3 regions of the Pseudomonas fjordensis genome follow, and region 1 is predicted to be linked to each of the others. Evidence: riboswitches for the same ligand, from Rfam matches in the RefSeq annotation. Region 1 holds a riboswitch; each other region holds the start of a gene.

Region 1 (5,155 bases):
CACATCGGATCGTTTTGTGGCGCGCCCCACCGTTCCAGCACGGCCTGGCGATTGGAGGCCGGCAGGCGATCAAACATCGTCTGATACTCCTCCAGGCCCAGGCTTTGATGGCAAGGGCGCAGGTCTAGGCTGTCGAGGTCGTTGGTGACGCCGCCGAGCAGTTCATGGATCAGCGCGGTGCCACTGTCGGGCAACACCTCCGCCACCGGGTAGCCTTCGGTTTGCAAGGCGCGCAGGATATTCAGCGCCGCCGCCGGGGTGTCCAGGCCCACGCCGTTGCCGATGCGACCGTCGCGGGTCGGGTAGTTGGCCAGGATCAACGCAATCCGTTTCTGTGCATTGGGCACCCGCGCCAACTCGACCCAGCGGCGTGCCAGCTCTGCGACAAAATCCATGCGCTCGGGCGCTGCGCGGTAGCACACCACGTCCGACTGGCTGCGCTCGCTGCGCCAGGCCAGGTCCTTGAAACTGATCGGCCGGCTGATGATTCGCCCGTCCAGCTCCGGCAAGGCAATGTGCATCGCCAGGTCGCGGGGCCCCAGGCCCTGTTCACTGGCCTGCCAGCCGGGTTGGTTGTCCTGGGCGCAGATCGCCTGGATCACCGGGATATTGCGGCGAAACGGGCGCAAATGCGGAGCTTCCGGGCTCGATTGGGCAAAGCCGGTGGTGTTCAGAATCACCGCGGCTTGCACGTCATCCAGCAGGTCCTCGACCACCGTGAGGCAGCCGGGCTCTTTCAAACTGGCCACCGCAATCGGCAACGGGTTGAGGCCCGCCGCTTGTAAGCGCTGGCAGAACACATCGATAAAACCGGTATTGGCCGCCTGTAAATGGGAGCGGTAGAACAGCACCGCAGCCACGGGCCAGTCAGCGTGCCAATCGGCCTGCCAGTCATTGAGGCGGGCATTGGCGGTGTGCGGGTGATAGATCGCCGTGCGTGGCAGCGCTTGCGGCTCGGCCCAGGCATAGTCGCGGCCCAGGTGGGTACTGGCCAGGCAGTGGTAAAAATCCAGGGCATTGCCCAGGCCACCTTGGCGCAGGAAGTGCCACAGGCGCTCGCGGTGTTCGACAGCAACGCTGCTCAGGCCGCTGAGTTCCGGGTCCGGGCGGTCGTCACCCGGCACCAGGATCAGGGTGACGCCGCGCTCGGCCAACTCCACCAGGCGCTCGATACCGTAGCGCCAATAGCCGATGCCGCCGTGCAATGACAGCAGGATGACCTTGGCGTGGCGCAATACCTCGTCGACGTACAGGTCGACCGAGGCATGGTTCTGCACCTGCATCGGGTTGGCCAGGCGCAGGCTGGGGTAGTCCTCGGGCAATTGCTGGGCGGCTTCGGCGAGCAGCGCCAGGCTGGAATCGCCGCTGCACAGGATCACCAGTTCAGCGGGGGTCTGGCCAAGGTCGGCAATATTGTCGTCCGCGACGAAACCACCGGGTTGGGTCCTGAGCAGGTGCATGGTTAAACGCTGAGGGCGGCGCGCAATTGCGCTTCAAGGCCGGCGGCGTCCAGTTCCTGGCCGATCAGCACCAGGCGCGTGGTGCGTGCTTCGTCAGCGCCCCAGGCACGGTCGAAGTGCTTGTCAAAGCGCGTGCCCACGCCCTGGATCAGCAGACGCATCGGTTTGTTGGGGATCGCGGCGAACCCTTTCACACGCAGGATGCCGTGCTGCACCACCAACTGGGTCAGAGCGTCGAGCAACAGCGCTTCGTCGGCTTGGGGCAAGTCGATGGAGATGGAATCGAAGGCATCGTGATCGTGGTCGTCTTCACCTTCGTGGTGATGGTCGTGATGGCTGTGACGCCCGTCGATATGCTCCTCGGAACCGGCGCCCAGGCCGATCAGCACGTCCAGAGGCAGGCGACCGCTGCTGGCTTCGATGATCTTCACCGCGGGCGGCAGTTCTTCGGCGACTTCCAGGCGCACACGGGCCAGGTCTTCGGCGCTGATCAGGTCGGTTTTGTTGAGAATCACCAGATCGGCGCTGGCCAACTGGTCGGCGAACAGCTCGTGCAACGGCGATTCGTGGTCCAGGTTGGGGTCAAGTTTGCGCTGGGCGTCGACCTGGTCCGGGAAGGCGGCAAAGGTGCCGGCAGCCACGGCCGGGCTGTCGACCACGGTGATCACCGCGTCAACGGTGCAGGCGCTGCGGATTTCCGGCCACTGGAAGGCTTGCACCAATGGCTTGGGCAGCGCCAGGCCTGAGGTTTCGATGAGGATATGGTCCAGGTCACCGCGACGGGCGACCAGTTCACGCATCACCGGGAAGAACTCTTCCTGCACGGTGCAGCACAGGCAACCGTTGGCCAGCTCGTAGACGCGGCCATTGGCTTCTTCTTCGGTGCAACCGATAGAACACTGCTTGAGGATTTCACCGTCAATGCCCAGCTCGCCGAACTCGTTGACGATCACCGCAATGCGACGGCCCTGGGCGTTGTCGAGCATATGGCGCAACAGCGTGGTTTTGCCCGAGCCGAGGAAGCCGGTAACGATGGTGACGGGAAGTTTGGCCAGTGTTTTCATCGGATGCCCTTTGGGGCGGGCATACGGGACGACAGGCCCTGCGGCGGCGCGCAGCAGCGGATTTCGTCACCGGATCACCCCGCCCGGTTGAATTGGAAAATCAGTCGCGAGGCAGGTCTCCTGGCTTGGGGTGTGCAGGTCTTGCGACCAACGCTGACTGCGCCTTCCCGCCCTATCGGCAGTGGCGTGGCAGTCAACTGAACCCTTCACAGTTGCGGGGGCAGCCGCGGCTTGAACCGCGTTCCCTTCTTAGCTTCGGCCTGGGCCGAAGAACCTCGAGGGTGCAAGGCTACAGGGGCTTGCAGCATTTGACTACCGTCCCCGGCCCATGCTCTCCTACACCTCTTGTTTCGGGTGCCCTTCACAGGGTGAAACGGGAAACCGGTGCGTCATAGACCTATGACCAGTCCGGTGCTGCCCCCGCAACGGTAAGCGAGCGAAGCGTCATGGCCACTGTGCGTTTGCATGGGAAGGCGACGCTTTCAGGAGGCCTCTTTCAAGAGCCGCCCCTCGCAAGCCCGGAGACCGGCCCGAAAAAATCAGATAACAAACCCGCGGTGGGCGGGCGCTGTTCGAACCCTGCGTGCCTGGCGCGTGGGGTCTTCATGCGCTCGTTTCACCCTGACACCTGAAAGGGACGCGCCATGTCGATCATCAGCAGCACTTCGCACTCCGCCACTAGCACCGCCACCCTCAGCCAACGCCTGACCGCCGCCATCGGCGCGTCGATCCTGGGCGCGTGCCTGGTGTATTTCGCCGGGTTCTCGCATATCGAGGCGGTGCACAACGCCGCCCACGATACCCGCCACAGCGCCGCGTTCCCGTGCCATTGAGAGCTGCCGACATGATCAAGCGTATTGCGCAAACCGCAGGGTTCACTGGGCTTTTGGCGGCCTTGCTGCTGACCCTGCTGCAAAGTTTCTGGGTGGCACCACTGATTCTGCAGGCGGAAAGCTATGAAAAAGCCCCGCCAGCCGCCGAAGTGGCGCATGAGCACGCCGCTGGTGCCGCAGCCCACACCCACGACGCCCAAGCCTGGGAGCCGGAAGATGGCTGGCAGCGCGTGCTGTCCACCACCGGCGGCAACCTGGTAGTGGCAGTAGGCTTTGCGCTGATGCTCGCCGGCCTCTACACGCTGCGCGCGCCGACCCGCACCGCCCAAGGCCTGCTCTGGGGCCTGGCCGGCTACGCGACCTTTGTACTGGCGCCCACCCTGGGCCTGCCCCCGGAACTGCCCGGTACCGCGGCCGCTGACCTGACGCTGCGCCAGACCTGGTGGATCGGCACTGCAGCATCGACCGCCGCCGGCCTGGCGCTGATCGTATTCGGCCGCAATTGGCTATTGAAAGGCCTTGGGCTGGCGATCCTTGCCGTGCCCCACTTCATCGGCGCGCCGCAACCTGAGGTGCATTCGATGCTGGCTCCGGAGGCGCTCGAAGCGCAGTTCAAGATCGCCTCGCAATTGACCAACGTGGCCTTCTGGTTGGCCCTGGGCCTGATCAGCGCCTGGTTGTTTCGCCGCAATCGCGACGACCAATACTCGGCATGATTCTGGTTGTCGGGCTTGGCTGCCAGCGGGGCTGTGAGGTTCACAGCCTGCTGGCGTTGCTGGACAGCGCCCTGGCCGAGGCCGGCATTGAGCGCTCACGCGTGACTGCGCTGGCAAGCATTGACCGCAAACGCGATGAGCCTGGCCTGCTGGCCCTGGCCCAGCGGTTGAACCTGCCCTTGCAATGTTTCAGTGCCGAACAACTGGTGGGCTATGAGCATCGGCTGAGCCATCGCTCTGCGCTGGCTTTTGCCCACACCGGCTGTTACGGCGTGGCCGAAAGCGCCGCCCTGGCCCTGGCCGAGCACCTGTCCAATGGCCCCGCGCGCCTGCTGATCACTCGCCAGAAAAGCGCACAGGCCACCCTTGCATTGGCCTGCGCAGGGTAAAATCCCGATAATTGCCGCTTTCGATCATGAGCAATCTTCATGCTCGCCCGTTTTTCAACAGGACTTCTCCATGACCGTCTACTTTATCGGCGCCGGCCCCGGCGACCCGGAATTGATCACCGTTAAGGGCCAGCGGCTGATTCGCAGTTGCCCGGTGATCATCTACGCCGGCTCGCTGGTGCCCGCCGCCGTACTGGAAGGTCACCAGGCGCTCCAGGTGGTCAACAGCGCCGAACTGCACCTGGAGCAAATCATCGAGCTGATCAAGACAGCCCATGCCCAAGGCCAGGATGTGGCGCGGGTGCACTCCGGCGACCCCAGCTTGTATGGGGCGATTGGCGAACAAATCCGCCATTTGCGTGAGCTGGGCATCCCGTTCCAGATCATTCCAGGAGTGACGGCTGTCGCGGCGTGCGCGGCCTTGCTGGAGACCGAACTGACCCTGCCGGACATCGCCCAGAGCGTGATCCTGACCCGTTACGCCGATAAAACCAGCATGCCCCCCGGTGAAGACTTCGACAGCCTGGCGCGGCATGGCACCACCATGGCGATTCATCTGGGGGTCAATCACTTGGAAAAGATCGTCGCCGAACTGCTGCCGCACTATGGCGCGGACTGCCCGATTGCCGTGGTGCACAGGGCGACCTGGCCGGACCAGGAGTGGGTGGTGGGTACGCTGAGTGACATTGCCGA
Region 2 (5,155 bases), 1.7 Mb from region 1:
ACGCGTACTGCTTGATCAACGAGCCGAAGACGTCCGACAACGACTCGTTCAGCGCGCCGGACTGGTTGAAGTACATGAGCTTGGCCTCATCCTCGGTCACGCCATGGGCCAACTCATGGCCGATGACATCGAGCGCCACCGTGAAGCGGTTGAACAACTGCTGGTCGCCATCGCCAAACACCATCTGGGTCGAATTCCAGAATGCATTGTTGTAGTCCTGGCCGAAGTGCACAGTGGCATCCAGGGCCATGCCCGCGTCGTCGATGGAATTGCGGTCGAACACTTGGTCGAAAAAGTCGAAGGTTGCGCCCAGGCCGTCATAGGCCTCATCCACCGCAGCATCGCCACTGGCGGGCTGCCCTTCGCCACGGATCAGTTTTCCGGGCAGGCTGTCGGTGTTGTTGGCGCTGTAGATCGAGCGCTGTTTTTCGCTGCCCGCCGCCAATGCCATCCGCGCGGGGCTTTTGGCGGGTTCGGCGACCATGCGCAACGAGCGGAACGTGCTGTCCTTGGCACGCGTGCGTAACGCGACCTCCCGTTGCGCTTTGTCGCCGTGGCGTGCGATCTGGTCGAGCATGTACGGCGGAATCAGGCAGAAAATCGGATTGCGTGGTTGGCGAACACACATGAGCTGGCTCCTTTTTGGCGTGTGATGAACGTCCGGGTAACGTTTTTCAGGATAGCCCTGGGATCGCCACCCGGGCCAAATTGTCATGAGTTTGTGTTGCAGTGGTGTTTATCCGAGGCCCATAAGGAACATGCCCATGCCCGCCCGCACAGTCAAAATCGACCTGTCGCACCGCCCCAGGCTCGCCGATCTGCGACCGTTGATCGCGCCCAGCCCCACCCTGCTGGAAGCCAGAGCCGCGACGTCGCGTGTCACAGCGGCCAAGGACCTCAAAAACCGCGTTGGCTACGTCGACGATTTCCTCAGTGACTTCGTGGTGCCATGGCCCACGGTTGGCGAGCCACTGGCGGGCGACGTGCAACCCAAGCGCCTGGACTACACGCATTTCTCCATCACCATGTCGCGCTCTCGACGACTGGCGCTGTACGTGGGGGTAAATATCGACGGCGCCAAGCATGTGGACATCGTGCGCAGCAACGACTCCTGGGCCTACGATGGCCGCCTGCCCACCGACGCGCAGGTCGGTGAAGACCTGTACGCCGGCAACGGCCTGGACCGCGGCCACCTGGTGCGCCGCCAGGACCCCAACTGGGGCGACGACGCGACCACGGCCAACCTCGACACCTTCCACTTCACCAACTGCTCGCCACAGATGAGCGGCTTCAATCAGAAGACCTGGCTGGAACTCGAGGACTATATCCTCGACAACACCCAGCGCTGGAAAGCCCGGGCCACGGTGTTCAGCGGCCCGGTGTTCAGCGACAACGACCGCGTGTATCGCGGGGTAAAAATCCCCCAGGCGTTCTGGAAAGTGGTGGCCTACCTCAGCGACGACGGCAAACCGTCCGCCAGCGCCTACATGATTGACCAGCGCCGCGAGCTGGACCAATTGGACCTGGTGTTCGGCCAGCTCAGGACCTACCAACGCAGTGTGATTGCGATCGAACAATTGACCGGCATTCGCTTCGGCCAACTGGCTGACTACGACGGCTTCAGCAACGAAGAGCGCGCTACCGGCACGCGCATCGAAGCCCTGATCCGCGGCCCCCAAGACATTCGACTCTAACCACTCCGCCTGTAGGAGCGAGCTTGCTCGCGAAGACCGTCAACGATAACGCAGGGGCGCCTGATGGCCCGCGGTGTTCTCAAGTTCTTCGCGAGCAAGCTCGCTCCTACAGGGCGTGATCGCTTACCATACCGGCGCCGGTTCCCACGTGGGACTAATAGGGAATTCGAAACGCCGCCCAGGCGTCAATCGAAACTGCCCCCGCAACTGTAGGTGCTGAGCCTGCCCCTGAATGCCACTGGACCTCGTCCGGGAAGGCGGGGGCGTGGCGATGACGCATCAGTCAGGAGACCTGCCGGCCCAGCAACATCACTAACCGGCGGGGTGTCCGGGAAGGACATCCTGGCCCTGCGCACCTGTAGCGTCCCAGGGCGTATTTCCGAGCCGTAACTCCCCAGCTGCACCCCTGGTTCACTCGGAGATCGCCCCATGCTGCCACGTGTTACCGCCCTGCTCGCAGGCTTGAGTGCCTGCGCCCTGGCCCACGCCACGCCAAGCCACTACCCGCTGATCGTGGAAAACTGCGGCAGCAGCCTGACCTTCCAGCAAGCACCCGCTCGCAGCGTGAGCATCGGCCAGGCCGCCACCGAGATGCTTTATGCCTTGGGCGTGGGCGATAAAGTGGTAGGCACCTCGCTGTGGTTCAACAACGTGTTGCCACAGTACAAAGCACAGAACGACCGCATCGAGCGCCTGGCCAACAACGAGCCAAGCTTTGAAGCTGTGATCGCCAAGCGCCCGCAACTGGTGGCCGCCGAACTGGAATGGGTGGTGGGCCCGCAAGGCGTGGTCGGCACCCGTGAGCAATTTCATGAGTTGAAAATCCCCACCTATGTGCTGCCCTCTGACTGCGAAGCCAAGGACAATCTGGTCGGCGCCGACGGCACGCGGTTGCAACCGTTTCGCATCGAGACGATTTACCAGAGCATCCACCAGCTTGCGCAGATTTTCGACGTGCAGGCGCGCGGCCAACAGTTGAACGATGAGCTCAAGGCGCGCCTGGCCACATCCATCGCCACCGCCCAGGGCAAAGGTTTGAAGCAGGCCAGCGCACTGGTGTGGTTCTCCAGCGCCGAGATGGCCAGCGACCCTTATGTGGCCGGCCATAAAGGCGTGCCGCAATTCATGCTGCAAACCCTGGGCCTGCACAACGTGGTGCAGTCCGATGAAGAATGGCCCGCCGTCGGCTGGGAAACCATCGCCAAGGCCAACCCCACCTTCCTGGTGATTGCACGCATGGACCGTCGCCGCTACCCCGCCGACGACCACGAGAAAAAACTCGCCTTCCTGCGCAGCGACCCCGTCACCCGCAACATGGACGCGGTGAAACACAACCGCATCATCATCCTCGACGCCCTGGCACTGCAGGCCAGCCTGCGCACGTTCGACGGCCTTGAACAACTCGCTACGGCCATCGACGGCTACGACCTGGGCCAATGATGCGCACCCTCATTGCCCTCGCCCTGCTGTTGCTCGCCCTGCTCGCCGGCGTGGCCATCGGCGAAACCGCCATCGAACCGCAGGTGGTGCTGCAGGTGCTCGCCAATAAGCTCTGGGCCGCAGGCTACGCGCTGGACCCGATCGATGAAGGCGTGGTGTGGAACTACCGCCTGACCCGCACCCTGGTGGCCGCAGCCTGCGGTGCCGGGCTGGCGACCTGCGGGGTGATCCTGCAATCGTTGCTGCGTAACCCGCTGGCAGACCCGTACCTGTTGGGCATCAGCGCTGGCGCCTCCACCGGGGCCGTGCTCGTCGTGCTGATCGGTGTGGGCGGTGGGCTGGTGTCGCTGTCGGCAGGGGCGTTTGTCGGCGCCATGGCCGCGTTTGCGCTGGTGATTCTGCTCGCCCGCGCCAGCGGATCGTCCAGCGGCACCGGGCAGATCATCCTCGCGGGCATCGCCGGTTCGCAATTGTTCAATGCCCTGACCGCGTTCCTCATCACCAAGTCGGCCAGTTCCGAACAAGCCCGCGGCATTATGTTCTGGCTGCTGGGTAACCTCAGCGGCGTGCGCTGGCCGTCGGTGTGGCTGGCGGTGCCGGTGGCGGCGCTAGGGCTGGCGGTGTGCTTGTGGCATCGCCGTGCATTGGATGCGTTCACCTTCGGCAGCGACTCGGCGGCCTCCCTGGGCATTCCGGTGCGCCGCGTGCAATTTGTGCTGGTGGCCTGCGCCGCGTTGGTCACGGCGGTGATGGTGTCTATCGTCGGCTCCATTGGTTTTGTCGGGCTGGTGATTCCCCACGCTGCGCGCCTGTTGCTCGGCACCGGGCATTCGCGGTTACTACCGGCCAGTGCCTTGGGCGGCGCGCTGTTTCTGATCGCCGCCGATGTGCTCTCACGCACCCTGATCAAGGGCCAAGTGATTCCCGTTGGGGTGGTCACGGCGCTGGTAGGCGCGCCGGTATTTGCGTTGATTTTGATTGGCCGGAGGAACGCCCGATGAGCGTGCTCAGTTGCAGCGGCCTGGGTTTCAAGGTGCGTGAGGCGCAGTTACTGCACGGTATCGACCTGGACGTGCAGGCGGGCGAGACCCTGGGCATCGTCGGGCCGAACGGCTCGGGCAAGTCCACCCTGCTCAAACTGCTCGCCGGTTTGCGCCCGCCGGCCAGCGGCGAAGTGCGCCTGGGTGGCAAGCGCCTCGGTGAGTTGTCGCGCCGCACCATCGCGCAACAGCTGGCGGTCGTGGAGCAACAGGCCGACACCGACGACGCCATCCGCGTGTTCGACGCCGTGGCCCTGGGCCGCACGCCATGGCTGTCGGCGTTGAGCCCGTGGTCGCGTGAAGACGACGCCATCGTGCATCAGGCGCTGCACGACGTAGACGCTACCCACCTGAGCCAACGCGCCTGGCGCAGCCTCTCTGGCGGCGAACGCCAACGCGTGCACATCGCCCGCGCCCTGGCGCAGCGCCCGCAGATTTTGTTGCTGGATGAGCCGACCAATCACCTGGATATCCAGCATCAACTGGCGATCCTCAAAGGCGTGCAAGGCTTGCCGGTGACCACTTTGATTGCGCTGCACGACCTGAACCAGGCACTGACCTGTGATCGCCTGGCCGTGCTGGATCGTGGGCGACTGGTGGCGCTGGGTACGCCACTGGAAGTGCTGACGCCACAGCGTTTGCAAGAAACGTTCGGAGTGCAGGGGCATTACCTGACGGACCCGTTCGACGGCGCAAAAATCCTGCGCCTGCGCTCCAACTGAAACTGAACCTGTAGGAGCGAGCTTGCTCGCGAAAAACCCACAGGCGCCGCGTTCATCCAGGAAATACGCGTTATCGTTGACGTTTTTCGCGAGCGAGCTCGCTCCTACAGAAGGCGGTGCATATGGGTGGTTTGCCAGAGCGGGTCTGCCTCGACATCCACCACCTCGAAGCCCTGCCGCCGCCAGAAATCAATCGCCCCGGGCAGAAACGGATGGGTGTGCAGGTAAACCACTTTCACATCCGCCTCCCGCGCCAGCG
Region 3 (5,155 bases), 2.0 Mb from region 1:
GCAACACACCGGACTCGGGTTTTGATTGCAGCGGCCTGATCGGCTTTGTATTCCGCGACGCTGCCGGCATCTCATTGCCGCGCACCACCCGTGAATTGATCGTGATGCGTGCCCAGGACGTCAGCGAACAAAACCTGCAAACCGGCGACTTGCTGTTCTTCGCCACCGGTGGTGGTTCGCGGGTCAGCCATGCGGGCATTTATGTGGGGGAGGGGCGCTTCGTACACGCGCCGCAAACCGGCGGTACGGTGAAGCTGGATACGCTATCCAAAGCGTATTGGCAGAATGCCTATCTGAGTGCCAAGCGGGTGCTGCCGGGGAACCTGGCGCGTAATCCCTGAATCAGTAAAACTCAAAATGTGGGAGCGGGCTTGCCCGCGAATGCAGTGTGTCAGTCAACGGGTTAGTTGGCTGGGCCACCGTAATCGCGGGCAAGCCCGCTCCCACATTGGTGTGTGGCGATCTACTTAGCAGCCGACACTCGCCAAACCTTATTGCCCACATCATCGGCCACCAGCAAATCCCCCAGCTGATCAATCACCACGCCAACCGGCCGGCCCATGGCTTTCTCATCACTATCAAGAAACCCCGTCAGCACATCCACCGGTTGCCCTTTCGGCTGGCCCCCTTCGAACGGCACGAAAATCACCTTGTAGCCACTGTGCGGCTTGCGGTTCCAGGAACCATGCTGGCCGATAAATGCGCCGTTTACGAAGGGGGCGGGGAGTTTGCTGCCCTTGGCGAAGGTCAGCCCCAGCGACGCAGTATGAGGGCCTACCGCATAGTCGGGAGCGATGGCCTTGGCGACCATGTCCAGGTTCTGCGGGGTGACACGTACGTCCACATGCTGGCCGTAATAGCTGAACGGCCAGCCATAGAAGCCGCCATCCTTGACCGAGGTGATGTAGTCCGGCACCAGGTCACTGCCAATCTCATCGCGTTCGTTGACTGCCGTCCACAGCTTGCCGCTCTGTGGCTCCCACGCCATGCCGTTGGGGTTGCGCAGGCCAGAAGCAAAAATGCGGTGCTGGCCGCTGGCGCGGTCGACTTCCCAAATGGCGGCGCGACCCTGTTCGGCTTCCAGGCCGTTTTCGCCGACGTTGCTGTTGGAGCCGACGCTCACGTACAGCTTGCTGCCGTCCTGGCTGGCCACTACGTTTTTGGTCCAGTGGTGGTTCAAAGGGCCACCGGGTAAATCCACCACCTTGGTGCCGGGGGAGGTGATCGCGGTTTCACCCGGCTGATAGGCGAAGCGCAGCAATTTATCCGAATCGGCCACATAGAGGTCGTTACCCACCAGGGTCATGCCAAACGGCGAATTGAGGTTTTCCAGGAACACCGTGCGAGTTTCTGCCACGCCATCATGGTCGGCATCGCGCAGCAAGGTAATGCGGTTCGGGCTCGGCACGCCGGCGCCAGCGCGGTCCATGACTTTTTCCATCACCCAGCCGCGTAGGCCTTTGGTATCGTCCGGCTTGGGCGGTGCATTGGTCTCGGCCACCAGTACATCGCCGTTGGGCAATACGTAGAGCCAGCGCGGGTGATCCAGGCCTTCGGCAAACGCGGCCACCTGGGTGCCGGCGGCGGCGACGGGCTTGGCGCCTTCGGGCCAGCCGATGGCCGGGGCGATATTGACAGTGGGGATCAGCGTCTTGTTCGGCTCCGGCAGCCGGGGCGAGGGCCCGGTGCCGTCGGCGACCTGCAGGGTCGAGCTTTCGCCGCACGCAGCGAGGCTGCCGGCGAACATGATCATTAGGGCGAGTCGGGTTTTAGGCATGGTTTTCTCCTTGATACCTGTAGGGGTAGAGAAGCACGAACGGCGGATGGTTCAAGTACAAGGCCAGCTTTAATTGACGCTCCACCCCCAACCCACTAACCTTCGCGGCTTGTTCCAGGTGCTCTGTGGCGTACGCGTCGACGGAGTGAAACAGGGAAGCCGGTGAGTGAGCGCACTTGTACACAGTGCTGCCGCGATTCCGGCGCTGCCCCCGCAACGGTAAATGAGTCAAGACGGTGCTGTTTGCCACTGTATCGCGTGCGATATGGGAAGGCGCACCCTCGGCTGCTTGCTATCAAAAGCGCCACTCATGAGCCCGGAGACCGGCCTGGATCATCCAACAGCATCACGGTGGGCGATGCTTGGCTGTCTGTTTTTTTCTTTTTCCTGCCCGCCGTTTTTGTCCAGCCCCAACGGAGAGCTGCCATGACTGATTCCCCCGAACGCGACGAACGCCACCTGGCGCGCATGCTGCGCAAAAAAGCCGTGATTGACGAGCGCATCGCCAATTCCCCCAACGAATGTGGCCTGCTGCTGGTGTTGACCGGCAATGGCAAAGGCAAGAGCAGTTCGGCGTTCGGCATGCTGGCCCGAGCCATGGGCCATGGCATGCAATGCGGTGTGGTGCAGTTCATCAAGGGGCGTAACAGCACCGGCGAAGAATTGTTCTTCCGCCGCTTCCCCGAGCAGGTGCGCTTTCATGTGATGGGCGAAGGCTTCACCTGGGAAACCCAGGACCGCCAGCGCGATATCGCCGCCGCCGAAGCGGCTTGGGCGGTATCTCGGGCCATGTTGAATGACCCCTCCATCGGCTTGGTGGTGCTGGACGAACTGAACATCGCCCTCAAGCACGGTTACCTCGACCTGGACCAGGTACTCAGCGACCTGCAAGCCCGCCCGCCCATGCAGCATGTGGTAGTCACCGGCCGTGGCGCCAAGCCTGAGCTGATCGAAATGGGCGACACCGTCACCGAAATGGGCATGCTCAAGCACGCGTTCCAGGCCGGTATCAAGGCACAAAAAGGCGTCGAACTTTGAATCAGCCCCGTCATTGCCCGGCCGTATTGATCGCCGCTCCGGCGTCCGGCCAGGGCAAAACCACGGTCACCGCCGCGCTGGCGCGTTTGCACCGCAACCTGGGGCGCAAGGTGCGCGTGTTCAAATGCGGGCCGGACTTTCTCGACCCGATGATCCACGAGCGTGCCAGTGGCGCGCCGGTGTACCAGTTGGACATGTGGATGGTGGGCGAGCAGGAAAGTCGCCGTCTGCTCTGGGAGGCGGCGGGGGAGGCCGACCTGATTCTCATCGAAGGCGTGATGGGCCTGTTCGACGGCACGCCTTCCAGCGCTGACCTGGCGCGGCACTTCGGTGTACCGGTGCTGGGCGTGATCGATGGCACCGCCATGGCCCAGACGTTCGGCGCTTTGGCCCTGGGGCTGGCGCGCTATCAACCCGACCTGCCGTTCGCCGGCGTGCTGGCCAACCGCGTCGGCACGTTGCGCCATGCGCAATTGCTCGAAGGCAGCCTCACCGAGGGCTTGCGTTGGTACGGTGCATTGTCCCGCGAGACCGGCATCGAACTGCCCAGCCGTCATCTGGGCCTGGTGCAAGCCAGCGAATTGAACGACCTAGACGTGCGCCTGGACGCCGCCGCCCAGGCGTTGGGCAGCAGTTGCGAAGTGGCCCTGCCGCCGCCGGTGACCTTTGCCGCGCCCGAGGTGATCGAAGCCGAACCTTTGCTGGCCGGTGTGCGTATTGCCGTGGCCCGTGACGAAGCCTTTGCCTTTACCTACGGCGCCAGCCTGGATCTGTTGCGGGCAATGGGCGCCGAGCTGAAGTTCTTCTCACCGATCCATGATCGCCAGCTGCCTGAAGCTGACAGCCTCTATCTGCCCGGTGGGTATCCAGAATTGCACCACCAGGCATTGTCGGCCAATACCGCGATGCTGGACGCCATTCGTGCTCATCACGCCGCTGGTAAACCGCTGCTCGCCGAATGCGGTGGCATGCTCTATCTGCTCGACTCCTTGACCGATGTGGAGGGTACACGCGCCGAACTGGTTGGCTTGTTGCAAGGCGATGCGGTGATGCAGAAGAAACTCGCGGCCCTTGCACTGCAAAGCGTTGAACTGCCGGAGGGGACGTTGCGTGGGCATACCTATCACCATTCCCTGACCAGTACCGAATGGGCGCCGATTGCCCGTGGCCTGAGCCCTAACGGCGGGCGCGGGGCTGAAGCGGTCTATCGCCAAGGTCGATTGACAGCCTCCTACGTACACTTTTATTTTCCGTCGAATCCTGGCGCGGTGGCCGCGTTGTTTGCGCCCGCTCCCACAGGGGAATGCATTTCAAATGTGGGAGCGGGCTTGCTCGCGAAGAGGCCATGACTGACAACGCATTCCCCCAAGCCGACCGCGAAGCCGTCTACCGCGCCATCGCCGAACGCCGCGACATGCGCCACTTCAGCGGCGGCAGTGTCGCGCCTGAACTGCTGCAACGCCTGCTCCACGCCGCGCACCAGGCGCCCAGCGTCGGCCTGATGCAGCCGTGGCGTTTTATCCGCATCAGCGACCGCCCGTTGCGCAGCCAGATTCAACAGTTGGTAGAAGAAGAACGCGTGCGCACTGCCGAAGCGTTGGGCGAGCGCTCCGATGCGTTCATGAAGCTCAAGGTCGAAGGCATCAACGACTGCGCCGAGGTATTGGTCGCCGCTTTGATGGACGACCGCGAGCGCCACATCTTCGGGCGCCGTACCTTGCCGGAAATGGACATGGCCTCGCTCTCTTGCGCGATCCAGAACCTGTGGCTGGCGGCGCGCGTGGAAGGGTTGGGCATGGGCTGGGTTTCGCTGTTCGACCCCCAGGCCCTGGCCGAGCTGCTGGGCTTGCCGCCCGGCGCAAAACCGCTGGCAGTGTTGTGCCTGGGGCCAGTGGCCGAGTTTTACCCGGCACCGATGTTGCAGCTAGAAGGCTGGGCCGAGCCGCGACCGCTAAGTGACATGCTGTATGAAAACACGTGGGGAGTGAGTCAATGAGTGTGGCCTTGCTGTGTGTGGCTGCGGTGGCGCTGGATGCGCTGCTGGGTGAGCCCAGGCGCTGGCATCCGCTGGTGGCATTCGGCAATTTCGCCGGGCGCATCGAGCAACGTTTCAATAGCGGTGGGCGTGGCTGGCGCAGCCATGGCGTGACCGCGTGGTTTATCGCCGTGGTGCCGCTGACCCTGCTGGCCACCGCGTTGTCGTGGGCGCCCTATATTGGCTGGCTGCTGGAGATTATGGCGTTGTACTGCGCCCTGGGCATGCGCAGCCTGGGTGAGCACGTCACCCCAGTGGCCCAGGCCCTGCGCCGTGATGACCTGGACGAAGCGCGTACGCGTGTG

Evidence for each region. Region 1 has a riboswitch for cobalamin ahead of cobW (cobalamin biosynthesis protein CobW). Riboswitches for the same ligand answer to the same signal wherever they lie in the genome.
Region 2: it holds a riboswitch for cobalamin, as region 1 does, so the genes downstream of both, ACWHXD_RS20510 (ABC transporter substrate-binding protein) here and cobW (cobalamin biosynthesis protein CobW) in region 1, are expected to answer to the same signal.
Region 3: it holds a riboswitch for cobalamin, as region 1 does, so the genes downstream of both, cobO (cob(I)yrinic acid a,c-diamide adenosyltransferase) here and cobW (cobalamin biosynthesis protein CobW) in region 1, are expected to answer to the same signal.

The regions. Positions count from the first base shown of each region.
Region 1 is NZ_OZ336860.1:2,773,022-2,778,176, reverse strand. Features, by position in the region: gene cobN (cobaltochelatase subunit CobN) at 1-1,460, opposite strand, end outside; gene cobW (cobalamin biosynthesis protein CobW) at 1,463-2,524, opposite strand; cobalamin riboswitch at 2,618-2,817, opposite strand; cobalamin riboswitch at 2,860-3,072, shown strand; gene ACWHXD_RS12535 (CbtB domain-containing protein) at 3,169-3,357, shown strand; gene ACWHXD_RS12530 (CbtA family protein) at 3,369-4,073, shown strand; gene ACWHXD_RS12525 (cobalamin biosynthesis protein) at 4,070-4,462, shown strand; gene cobM (precorrin-4 C(11)-methyltransferase) at 4,533-5,155, shown strand, end outside.
Region 2 is NZ_OZ336860.1:4,504,568-4,509,722, forward strand. Features, by position in the region: gene ACWHXD_RS20500 (M4 family metallopeptidase) at 1-628, opposite strand, end outside; gene ACWHXD_RS20505 (DNA/RNA non-specific endonuclease) at 765-1,694, shown strand; cobalamin riboswitch at 1,816-2,008, shown strand; gene ACWHXD_RS20510 (ABC transporter substrate-binding protein) at 2,124-3,134, shown strand; gene ACWHXD_RS20515 (FecCD family ABC transporter permease) at 3,131-4,135, shown strand; gene ACWHXD_RS20520 (ABC transporter ATP-binding protein) at 4,132-4,896, shown strand; gene ACWHXD_RS20525 (GNAT family N-acetyltransferase) at 5,001-5,155, opposite strand, start outside.
Region 3 is NZ_OZ336860.1:4,803,310-4,808,464, reverse strand. Features, by position in the region: gene ACWHXD_RS21880 (C40 family peptidase) at 1-341, shown strand, start outside; gene ACWHXD_RS21875 (PQQ-dependent sugar dehydrogenase) at 464-1,777, opposite strand; cobalamin riboswitch at 1,877-2,123, shown strand; gene cobO (cob(I)yrinic acid a,c-diamide adenosyltransferase) at 2,204-2,815, shown strand; gene ACWHXD_RS21865 (cobyrinic acid a,c-diamide synthase CobB) at 2,812-4,164, shown strand; gene bluB (5,6-dimethylbenzimidazole synthase) at 4,161-4,811, shown strand; gene cbiB (adenosylcobinamide-phosphate synthase CbiB) at 4,808-5,155, shown strand, end outside.